One region of the Labrys monachus genome, then DNA from elsewhere that is predicted to be linked to it. Evidence: predicted binding sites of a transcription regulator. Region 1 holds the regulator's gene; the other holds the start of a gene.
What was found. Region 1 encodes PhoB, which activates phosphate uptake and scavenging genes when phosphate is short. Its sites were predicted from a motif close to TGTCATNNANCTGTCAT; they were not measured.
Positions count from the first base shown of each region.

Region 1 (4,208 bases):
TCCCCAAGAAATTCCTCGACGCGATCCTCGGCGAGCTGCGGGTCGCCGGGATCGTCCGCAGCAAGAAGGGCAAGGGCGGCGGCTATATGCTGGCGCGCGACGCCAGCCAGATCAGCGTCGGCAACGCCATCCGCGTGCTGGACGGGCCGCTCGCCCCGATCGCCTGCGCCAGCCGCACCGCCTATCAGCCTTGCACCGACTGCCCGGATGTTCCAAGCTGCACGGTGCGCCTGCTGATGCAGAAGGTGCGCGACATATCCTCCAATCTCCTCGACAACACCTCCGTCGAGGAAATGCGCCAGGCCGCTCTCGGCGAACAGGCGCTGAGCTACTCGATCTGACGGTCAATCCGGTCATTTACGCGGCGATCTGAGGCAGGGGCGGCACTGCGCGTCCCGACCTGTTTGCCTGGAACTACGGAGAGCATTGATGGAAAAGCGTGCAATTGGACGATCCGATCTGATGGTGGCCCCGCTCGGGCTGGGCGGCAACGTCTTCGGCTGGAGCGCGGACGAGAAGGCCTCGTTCGCGGTTCTCGATGCCTTCGTCGATGCGGGCTTCAATCTCGTCGACACCGCCGACGTCTATTCGGCCTGGGCCCCCGGCAACCAGGGCGGCGAGTCGGAGACGGTGATCGGCAAATGGATGAAGGAGCGCGGCAACCGCGATGCGATCGTGCTGACCACCAAGGTCGGCTCGGAAATGGGCCCGGGCAAGAAGGGCCTGTCCCGCAGCTATATCACCAGCGCCGTCGAGGCATCGCTGCGCCGCCTGCAGACCGACTATATCGACCTCTATCTCTCCCATTGGGAGGATCCCGAGACGCCGCTGGAAGAGACGCTCGGCATCTACGCCGATCTGGTCAAGGCCGGCAAGGTCAGGGTGATCGGCAATTCCAACCACAGCGCCAACACGATGTTCAAGGCGCTGGCGATCAGCGCCAAGGAAGGCTGGCCGCGGTTCGAGAACCTGCAGACGCATTACAATCTCTATGACCGCGCCGGCTACGAGGCCGAGCTGGAGCCGTTCTGCCTCAAGAACGAGATCGGCGTGACCAGCTATTTCTCGCTCGCCAAGGGCTTCCTGTCGGGCAAATATCGCTCGGAAGCCGATTTCTCCAAGAGCGCGGCCCGTGGCGGCGGCATGGCCGACTACCTCAACGAGCGCGGCCTGCGCATCCTCGACGCGCTCGACGCCGTGGCGAAGGCCAAGGGGGCGACGCCCGCGCAGATCGCCATCGCCTGGCTGATCGCCCGGCCCGGCCTCGTCGCGCCGATCGCCAGCGCCACCAGCGTCGCCCAGCTCGGCGATCTCATCGCCGCGACCGCCCTGTCCCTCAACGGCGCGGAAATCGAGCAGCTCAACAAGGCGAGCGCCTATTGAAGGCGCCGGGGGATCACCGCGCGTGCGACGGAGGGCCGGTCTCCGGCCTTCCAGTCGACCGGTGATCGCCGACGCCCCGCGGATTGTCGCCCGCGGGGCGCCGCACCATCAGTTCTGCTTGGAAAAGGTCTCGTCGAACGAATAGCCCGCGCCGCGGACGGTGCGGATGGGATCGATCTCGCGCGTGCGGTTCATCGCCTTGCGCAGGCGCCCGACATGCACGTCGACGGTGCGCTCGTCGATATAGACGTCACGGCCCCATACGCTGTCGAGCAGTTGCTCGCGGGCGAAGACGCGGCCGGGCGCCTGCATCAGGAATTCGAGCAGGCGAAATTCGGTCGGCCCGAGCCGGATCTCGCGCGTGCCGCGATGGACCCGCTTGGTCTCGCGGTCGAGGGAGATGTCGCCAGCCTTCAGGAGCGAGGCGACGTGATCGGGCTTGGCGCGGCGCAGCAGGGCGCGGACGCGGGCCGACAGCTCGGGCACCGAGAAGGGCTTCACCACATAGTCGTCGGCACCGGTGGCGAGCCCCCGGACGCGCTCGGTCTCTTCGCCGCGCGCCGTGAGCATGATCACCGGCAGCCGCTCCGTCTCCGGGCGCATGCGGATGCGGCGGCACAGTTCGATGCCGGACAGGCCCGGCAGCATCCAGTCGAGCAGCACCAGATCGGGGATGCTTTCGCGAAGGCGGATCTCCGCCTCGTCGCCGCGCGCCACGCTGTCGACCTCGTAGCCCTCGGCTTCGAGATTGTAGCGCAGCAGCAGCGTCAACGCTTCTTCGTCTTCGACGATCAGAACCTTGGCAGGCATAGGCCTCCCCCAGCATTGGCTCCGGAGGGCCGCCCGGCCGTCCGGAGGGGATTTGCGATGAAAGAGGGACCGGCGGCCGGCGGCCGGTTACCGCCTCCCGCCTTCACTTGACGGGAATGGGCAGGTCGACCAGCGAGGTGCTGGTGTCGTTCTTCGGGCGTTCGCCGGCCGGCGATTCGCCGGTGACGAGATAATGCACGGTTTCCGCGATGTTGGTGGCGTGGTCGCCGATCCGCTCGATGTTCTTGGCGCAGAACAGCAGATGGGTGCAGAAGCCGATATTGCGCGGATCCTCCATCATGTAGGTCAGCAATTCGCGGAAGAGCGAGGTGTACATCGCGTCGATCTCGCCGTCGGAGCGCCAGACGGACAGGGCCTCCTCGACATTGCGCTGGGCGAAGGCGTCGAGAACCTGCTTGAGCTGCTCGAGCACCAGATCGGCCATGTGATCGAAGCCGCCGAACAGCTGCACCGGCTGCATGTGGCCGTTGATGGCGACCACGCGCTTGGCGACGTTCTTGCCGAGATCGCCGATGCGCTCGAGGTCGTTGGCCACGCGCAGGGCCGAGACGATCTCGCGCAGGTCGAGGGCGAGGGGGCCGCGCTTGGCAATGACGAGGATGGCGCGGTCCTCGACCTGACGCTGCAGCCGGTCGATGCTGAGATCGAGCTCGATCACGGCCTGCGCCCGCAGGGTGTCCCGCTTGAGCAAGGCCTCGACGCTGTCGGCTACGCTCTTTTCGGCATAGCCGCCCATTTCGGCGATCATGTTGCGCAGTTCCCGCAATTCCTGATCGAAGGACGTAACGATGTGGTCGGACATGCCGCTCTCCCAATGTCGTGTGTCGGTGCCGGCGGCCCGCCGGCCCGGCCGGTTGCCGGTCAGCCGAAGCGGCCCGTGATGTAATCCTGCGTGCGGCTGTCGTCGGGCCTGGTGAAGATCTTGTTGGTCGGCCCGGCTTCGATGAGATTGCCGAGATAGAAGAACGCCGTCACGTCGGCGCAGCGTGCGGCCTGCTGCATGTTGTGCGTGACGATGACGATGGTGAAATCCCGCTTCAACTCGTCGATCAGCTCTTCGATCTTGGCGGTCGAGATCGGATCGAGGGCGGAGGTCGGCTCGTCAAGAAGGACCACTTCCGGCTTCACCGCGATGGTGCGGGCGATGCACAGGCGCTGCTGCTGGCCGCCGGACAGGCCGAGCGCCGACGTGTTGAGCCGGTCCTTGACCTCGTTCCAGAGGGCGGCCTTGGTCAGGCACCACTCCACGCGCTTGTCCATATCGGCCTTGCCGATACTCTCGTGCAGGCGCACGCCGAAGGCGATATTGTCATAGATCGACATCGGGAAGGGCGTCGGCTTCTGGAACACCATGCCGATGCGCGCCCGCAGCACGGCGGGGTCGATTTCCTTGCCGATGACGTTCTGGCCGTCGAGCAGCACCTTTCCCTCGGCGCGCTGGCCCGGATAGAGATCATACATCCGGTTGAGGACGCGCAGGAGGGTCGACTTGCCGCAACCCGACGGGCCGATCATGGCGGTGACACGGCGTTCGCCCATGTCGAGATTGATGCCCTTGAGCGCATGCTTGTCGCCGTAGAAGAAGTCGAGGGCTTCGACCTTGAGCTTGATCGCTGCATTCGGATCGAGGGCGGGACGGTCGGCAACCGCAATCGAGGCGTTGGAAGAAGAGGACATGGGAGCACTCATTTCTTGGGGGCGAGCACGACGCGGGTGATGATGTTCAGGGCCAGGACGCCGGCAGTGATGAGGAGCGCGCCGGCCCAGGCGATCGAGACCTGCGCCGGATCCGGCACCTGGGCGAGCTGGTTGATGGCGGCCGGAAGGCTTGGGAAAGCCTGGCCGAGATCGAATGTCAGGTTCGGGTTGCCGAAGGCGGTGAAGAGCAGCGGGGCGGTCTCGCCGGCGGCGCGGGCCAGCGAGAGCAGGATGCCCGTCACGATGCCCGTGCGGGCCGCCCGCCACGTCACCGATACGATCACCTTCCACATCGG
Region 1 is NZ_JAUSVK010000001.1:2,447,731-2,451,938, forward strand. Features, by position in the region: gene J3R73_RS11040 (RrF2 family transcriptional regulator) at 1-341, shown strand, start outside; gene J3R73_RS11045 (aldo/keto reductase) at 430-1,383, shown strand; gene phoB (phosphate regulon transcriptional regulator PhoB) at 1,492-2,193, opposite strand; gene phoU (phosphate signaling complex protein PhoU) at 2,297-3,016, opposite strand; gene pstB (phosphate ABC transporter ATP-binding protein PstB) at 3,076-3,891, opposite strand; gene pstA (phosphate ABC transporter permease PstA) at 3,900-4,208, opposite strand, start outside.

Region 2 (4,208 bases), 2.8 Mb from region 1:
CCATGATGAAGGGCATGGCGAAGCCGACGCCGGACGGCCGGCTGAGCTGGGATATCAGCCTCGATCTTCCCGCCAGCCGGCTTTCGGTCAACGGACAGTCCCTCGATCTGTCCGGCCGGTAAGCTCCTCGCCTCGCGGCGAGGCGACGCGGCCCTCTCCCCGTTCGGGAGAAGGCAGACGGTGACCTTTGGCACTTCGCCCGGCGACTACCCCAGCTTCGGCTCGATGTCGGTCGACCACAGCGCATGGTCGGCCGCGTCGCGCAGCGTCACCGTCATCACCCGCGTGTCGGCGGCGATGGCGACGTGGCCGAAAAACTGCAGGCCGGCGGCGGGCGACAGATTGGCCTGGCCGGCATCCGGCGCCTTGATGTAGCGCAGCTCCGGGCCGAAGGTCCTGTCGAGATCGTTGGGGCCGAAGGTGCCGGCATTGAGCGGGCCGGAAACGAACTCCCAGAACGGCTCGAAATCCTGGAAGGCAGCCTTGTCGGGATTGTAATAATGGGCGGCGGTGTAGTGGACGTCCGCCGTCAGCCAGACCGTGTTCTTCACGCCCGCCGCCTTGATGAAGCGCAGGAGATCGGCGAATTCGAGCTCGCGGCCGAGGGGCTTGCCGTTGTCGTTGTTGGAGACCGCCTCGAAGCCCTTCTTGCGGTCGGCGTCGTCCCACACCACCAGCGACAAAGGCATGTCGGCGGCGATGACCTTCCAGGTCGCCCGCGAGGTCGAGAGCTCGCGTTTCAGCCAGGCGAGCTGCTCGGCGCCGAGAAAGGCCGCCTCGCCGCCTTCCACCGCCTGCAGATTGTCGCCGTTCGGGCCGCGATAGGTGCGCATGTCGAGCATGAAGACGTCGAGCAGCGGCCCATAGGCGATCTTGCGGTAGACGCGGGCGGGCTCGGCGAGGGTGGTGGCGATCGGCATATATTCGTGGAAGGCCTGGGCGGCGCGGGCGGCCAGCAGCTCGATCGACTTTTCCTTGTAGCGGTCGTCGTGGCGGAGGTCCTTGGACGACGACCAGTTGTTCATCACCTCATGGTCGTCCCATTGGGTGAAGACCGGCACCTGCCGGTACAGCGCCTGGAAATTCGCATCGAGCAGATTGTATTTGTACTGGCCGCGGAACTCGTCGAGCGTCTCCGCCACCTTGGACTTTTCAGGCGTGACGATGTTCTTCCAGGTCGAGCCGTCGGGGAGCTTGCTTTCGGCCTTGAGCACGCCGTCGGCATAGATGTTGTCGCCGGAGTGGATGAAGAAGTCCGGGTCGTGCTTGAGCATCGCCGAATAGATCCTCATGCCGCCGCGATCGAGATCGATGCCCCAGCCCTGGCCAACCGTGTCGCCCGACCACACGAAGGAGACGTTGCGCAGCCCGGCGGGGGCCGAGCGCAGATGGCCGACCACGGGCTCGCTCTCGACATGGATGTCGCCGAGATCCTGGAAGCGGACGCGGTAGAAGATCTCCTGGTCGGCCGGCAGGCCGTGGGCCAGGATCTTCGCGGTGTAGTCGGTCTCCGGCAGGGCGGCGACGGCCGGCAGCCGGTTCGCCGTCTTGAAGCTCTCGGTGGTCGACCATTCGAAGATCGCATTGGCCGGCCGGTCGGTGCGCGACCAGAAGACGGCGCGGCCATGCTGCACGTCGCCGGACTGGAGGCCGGCGCTGGCGGACGGCCGGTCCGCCGCACGCGAAAGGCCGGGCATGCCGAGGGAGCCGGCGACGCCGAGCAGGCCGGTGGCGCTCGAGGTCAGGAAGCGGCGGCGGGACAGGGGCCTGTCGGCGATGCGCATCTGAAATCTCCTGAAGGGAATCCTTGGTGCAGGATCGAACCGTTCGATGACAGGGGCGTGTCACCTTGGAATCGCTATAGGCTCCCGGGAGCGGGGGGCGGAACGTCCGCCTCCTTCGTCACACTTGGCGTTTCCAGGATGCGGACGGGACGTCCGCGCACCCGGGAAGACACGATCCATGCGAATTTCTTTGTTTATACGGGGTGTTATAGTCTTTTCTTCGCAGGATGAATCATCTCGCCGCGGCCCAGCATGGCGATGAAATCGTGCAGCTTGCGGGCGCGGGTCTCGGGCTTCTTCGCCTGGTGCAGCCGGTGGAGGATGGCGTAGCGGTTGGCGGCGTCGAGCGTGGCGAAGAAGCGCGTGGCTGCCTCGTCGGCATCGAGCGCCGCCTGCAGGTCGTCGGGGATGCCGGCCTTGCTCTGCGAGGCATAGGCCGCCTCCCAGCGCCCGTCCGCCCTGGCCCCCTCGATCTCCGCAAGGCCGTGAGGCTGCATGCGGCCTTCCTCGATCAGGGCGAGCGCCCGCGTGCGATTGATCGCCGACCAGATGCTGCGCGGCCGCCGGGGCGTGAAGCGGATGAGGAAGTGGCTCTCGTCGAACCTGCCGAGCTGCCCGTCTATCCAGCCATGGCAGAGGGCGGCGTCGATGGCCTCCTGCCTGGTCACGCAGGCGATGCCGGAGCCCTTCCTGGCGAATTTGATCCAGACACCCGGCGAGGTGGCGGGCTGGGGGGCGAGCCAGGCCTCCCATTCCGCCCCGCTTGCGAAGGCGGCGACGGGCACGCCGGCTTTCGTCGCGGCCACGCCGTTCACGCCGCCGTTTCGGCGACCCGGCGGATGGCCACCTTGTTGTCGTGGAACGCCCCGCCGCCCGCCGGCGCGGGGGCGTCGGCCCCCGTCAGCGTGTTGATGCCCCTGCCGTCCTCGTAGAAGGAATTCGGCCAGATCGATTCGGCGACCAGCACGCCGGGCCGCAGGCCGGCGAAGAGGCGGGCGTGAAGACGCACTTCGCCGCGCGGGCTGGCGAGTTCCACCTTGTCGCCCTCGGCGATGCCATGCGCGGTCGCATCGGCCGGATGGATCAGCACCGTGGGGCGATCCTCCTTGGCAAGCGAGGTCGGCGTTTCCGTGAAGCTCGAATTGAGGAAGTTGCGGGCCGGGCTGGTGGTCAGGCGGAAGGGAAAGGCGTCGTCGGCGTTCTCGATCGCCGCGGCCCAGTGATCCGGAAATTCCGGCATGTCGTGCACCGGCCCGAATTTCGCCGGCGAAGGATAGGGGTTCTTGGGCCAGTTCGCCTTCAGGCGGAACTTGCCGTCGGGCCAGCCGAAACCGTCGAGGAAATGCGCCTTGGCGAAGGGCTGCTGCACGTCGAGCCAGCGCTGCTCCTCCAGCTGCGCCAGCGTGCCGCGGTTCGAGGCCTGCAGCGTGCGGTCGATGATCTCGCGCGGCTCCAGGGCGAAGGCCGGATGCTCGGCGCCGACCCGAGCCGCCACCGCGGCGACGACCTCATGATTGTTGCGGCATTCGCCCGGCGGCTCGATCAGCTTCGGCCCGAGCAGGATGTGCTGCTGGCCGCCGGCCTGGTAGACGTCGTCATGCTCGACGAACATGGTGGCGGGCAGGATGATGTCGGCCATCCGCGCAGTGTCGGTCATCACCTGCTCATGCACGACGGTGAAGAGGTCCTCTCTCGCGAAGCCGCGCTTGACCAGCGTCTGGTCGGGCGCCACCGACAGCGGGTTGGTGTTCTGGATCAGCATCGCCTTCACCGGCGGGCCGTGCCACAGCGCCTCGCTGTCGCCGGTGAGGATGGGGCCGATGCGGGACTGGTCGAGCTGGCGCACCTTGGGGTCGCGCGCATCCAGCCCCTCGATCAGGGTCTTGCGCCAGTTGAACATGCCGGAATTCGAATGCAGCGCGCCGCCGCCCTCATGCTGCCAGGCGCCCATCACCACCGGGATGGCGGTGACGGCATGCATGGAGGCGGCGCCGTTGCGCGAGCGCGCAAAGCCGTAGCCGAGGCGGAAGAAGGTCCTCGGCCGCTCGCCCAGCACCCGGGCGAGGGCCTCGATCTCCGAGGCCGGGACGCCGCAGATGGCGGAGGCCCATTCGGGCGTGCGCGTGGCGAGGTGGGCCTCGAAGGCCTGGGGATGATCGGCGAACTTGTCGAGATAGGCGCGGTCGGCATGGCCGTCGCGGAACAGGATGTGCATCAGGGCGCAGGCGAGGGCGCCGTCCGTGCCAGGGCGCAGGATGACCTTGATGTCGGCCTGCTGCATGGTGGCGTTGTCGTAGACATCGACCGCCACGATCTTCGTGCCGCGCTCCTTGCGGGCGCGGGCCGCGTGGGTCATGACGTTGACCTGCGTCACCACCGCATTGGTGCCCCACAGCACGATGCAGTCGGACTTGATCATTTCGC
Region 2 is NZ_JAUSVK010000001.1:5,293,041-5,297,248, reverse strand. Features, by position in the region: gene J3R73_RS24205 (hypothetical protein) at 1-122, shown strand, start outside; gene J3R73_RS24200 (alkaline phosphatase D family protein) at 207-1,784, opposite strand; gene J3R73_RS24195 (YdeI/OmpD-associated family protein) at 1,991-2,590, opposite strand; gene J3R73_RS24190 (molybdopterin-containing oxidoreductase family protein) at 2,596-4,208, opposite strand, start outside.
Region 2: a site for PhoB is predicted at 1,831-1,847, ahead of J3R73_RS24200 (alkaline phosphatase D family protein). Genes of this name have one in related genera too.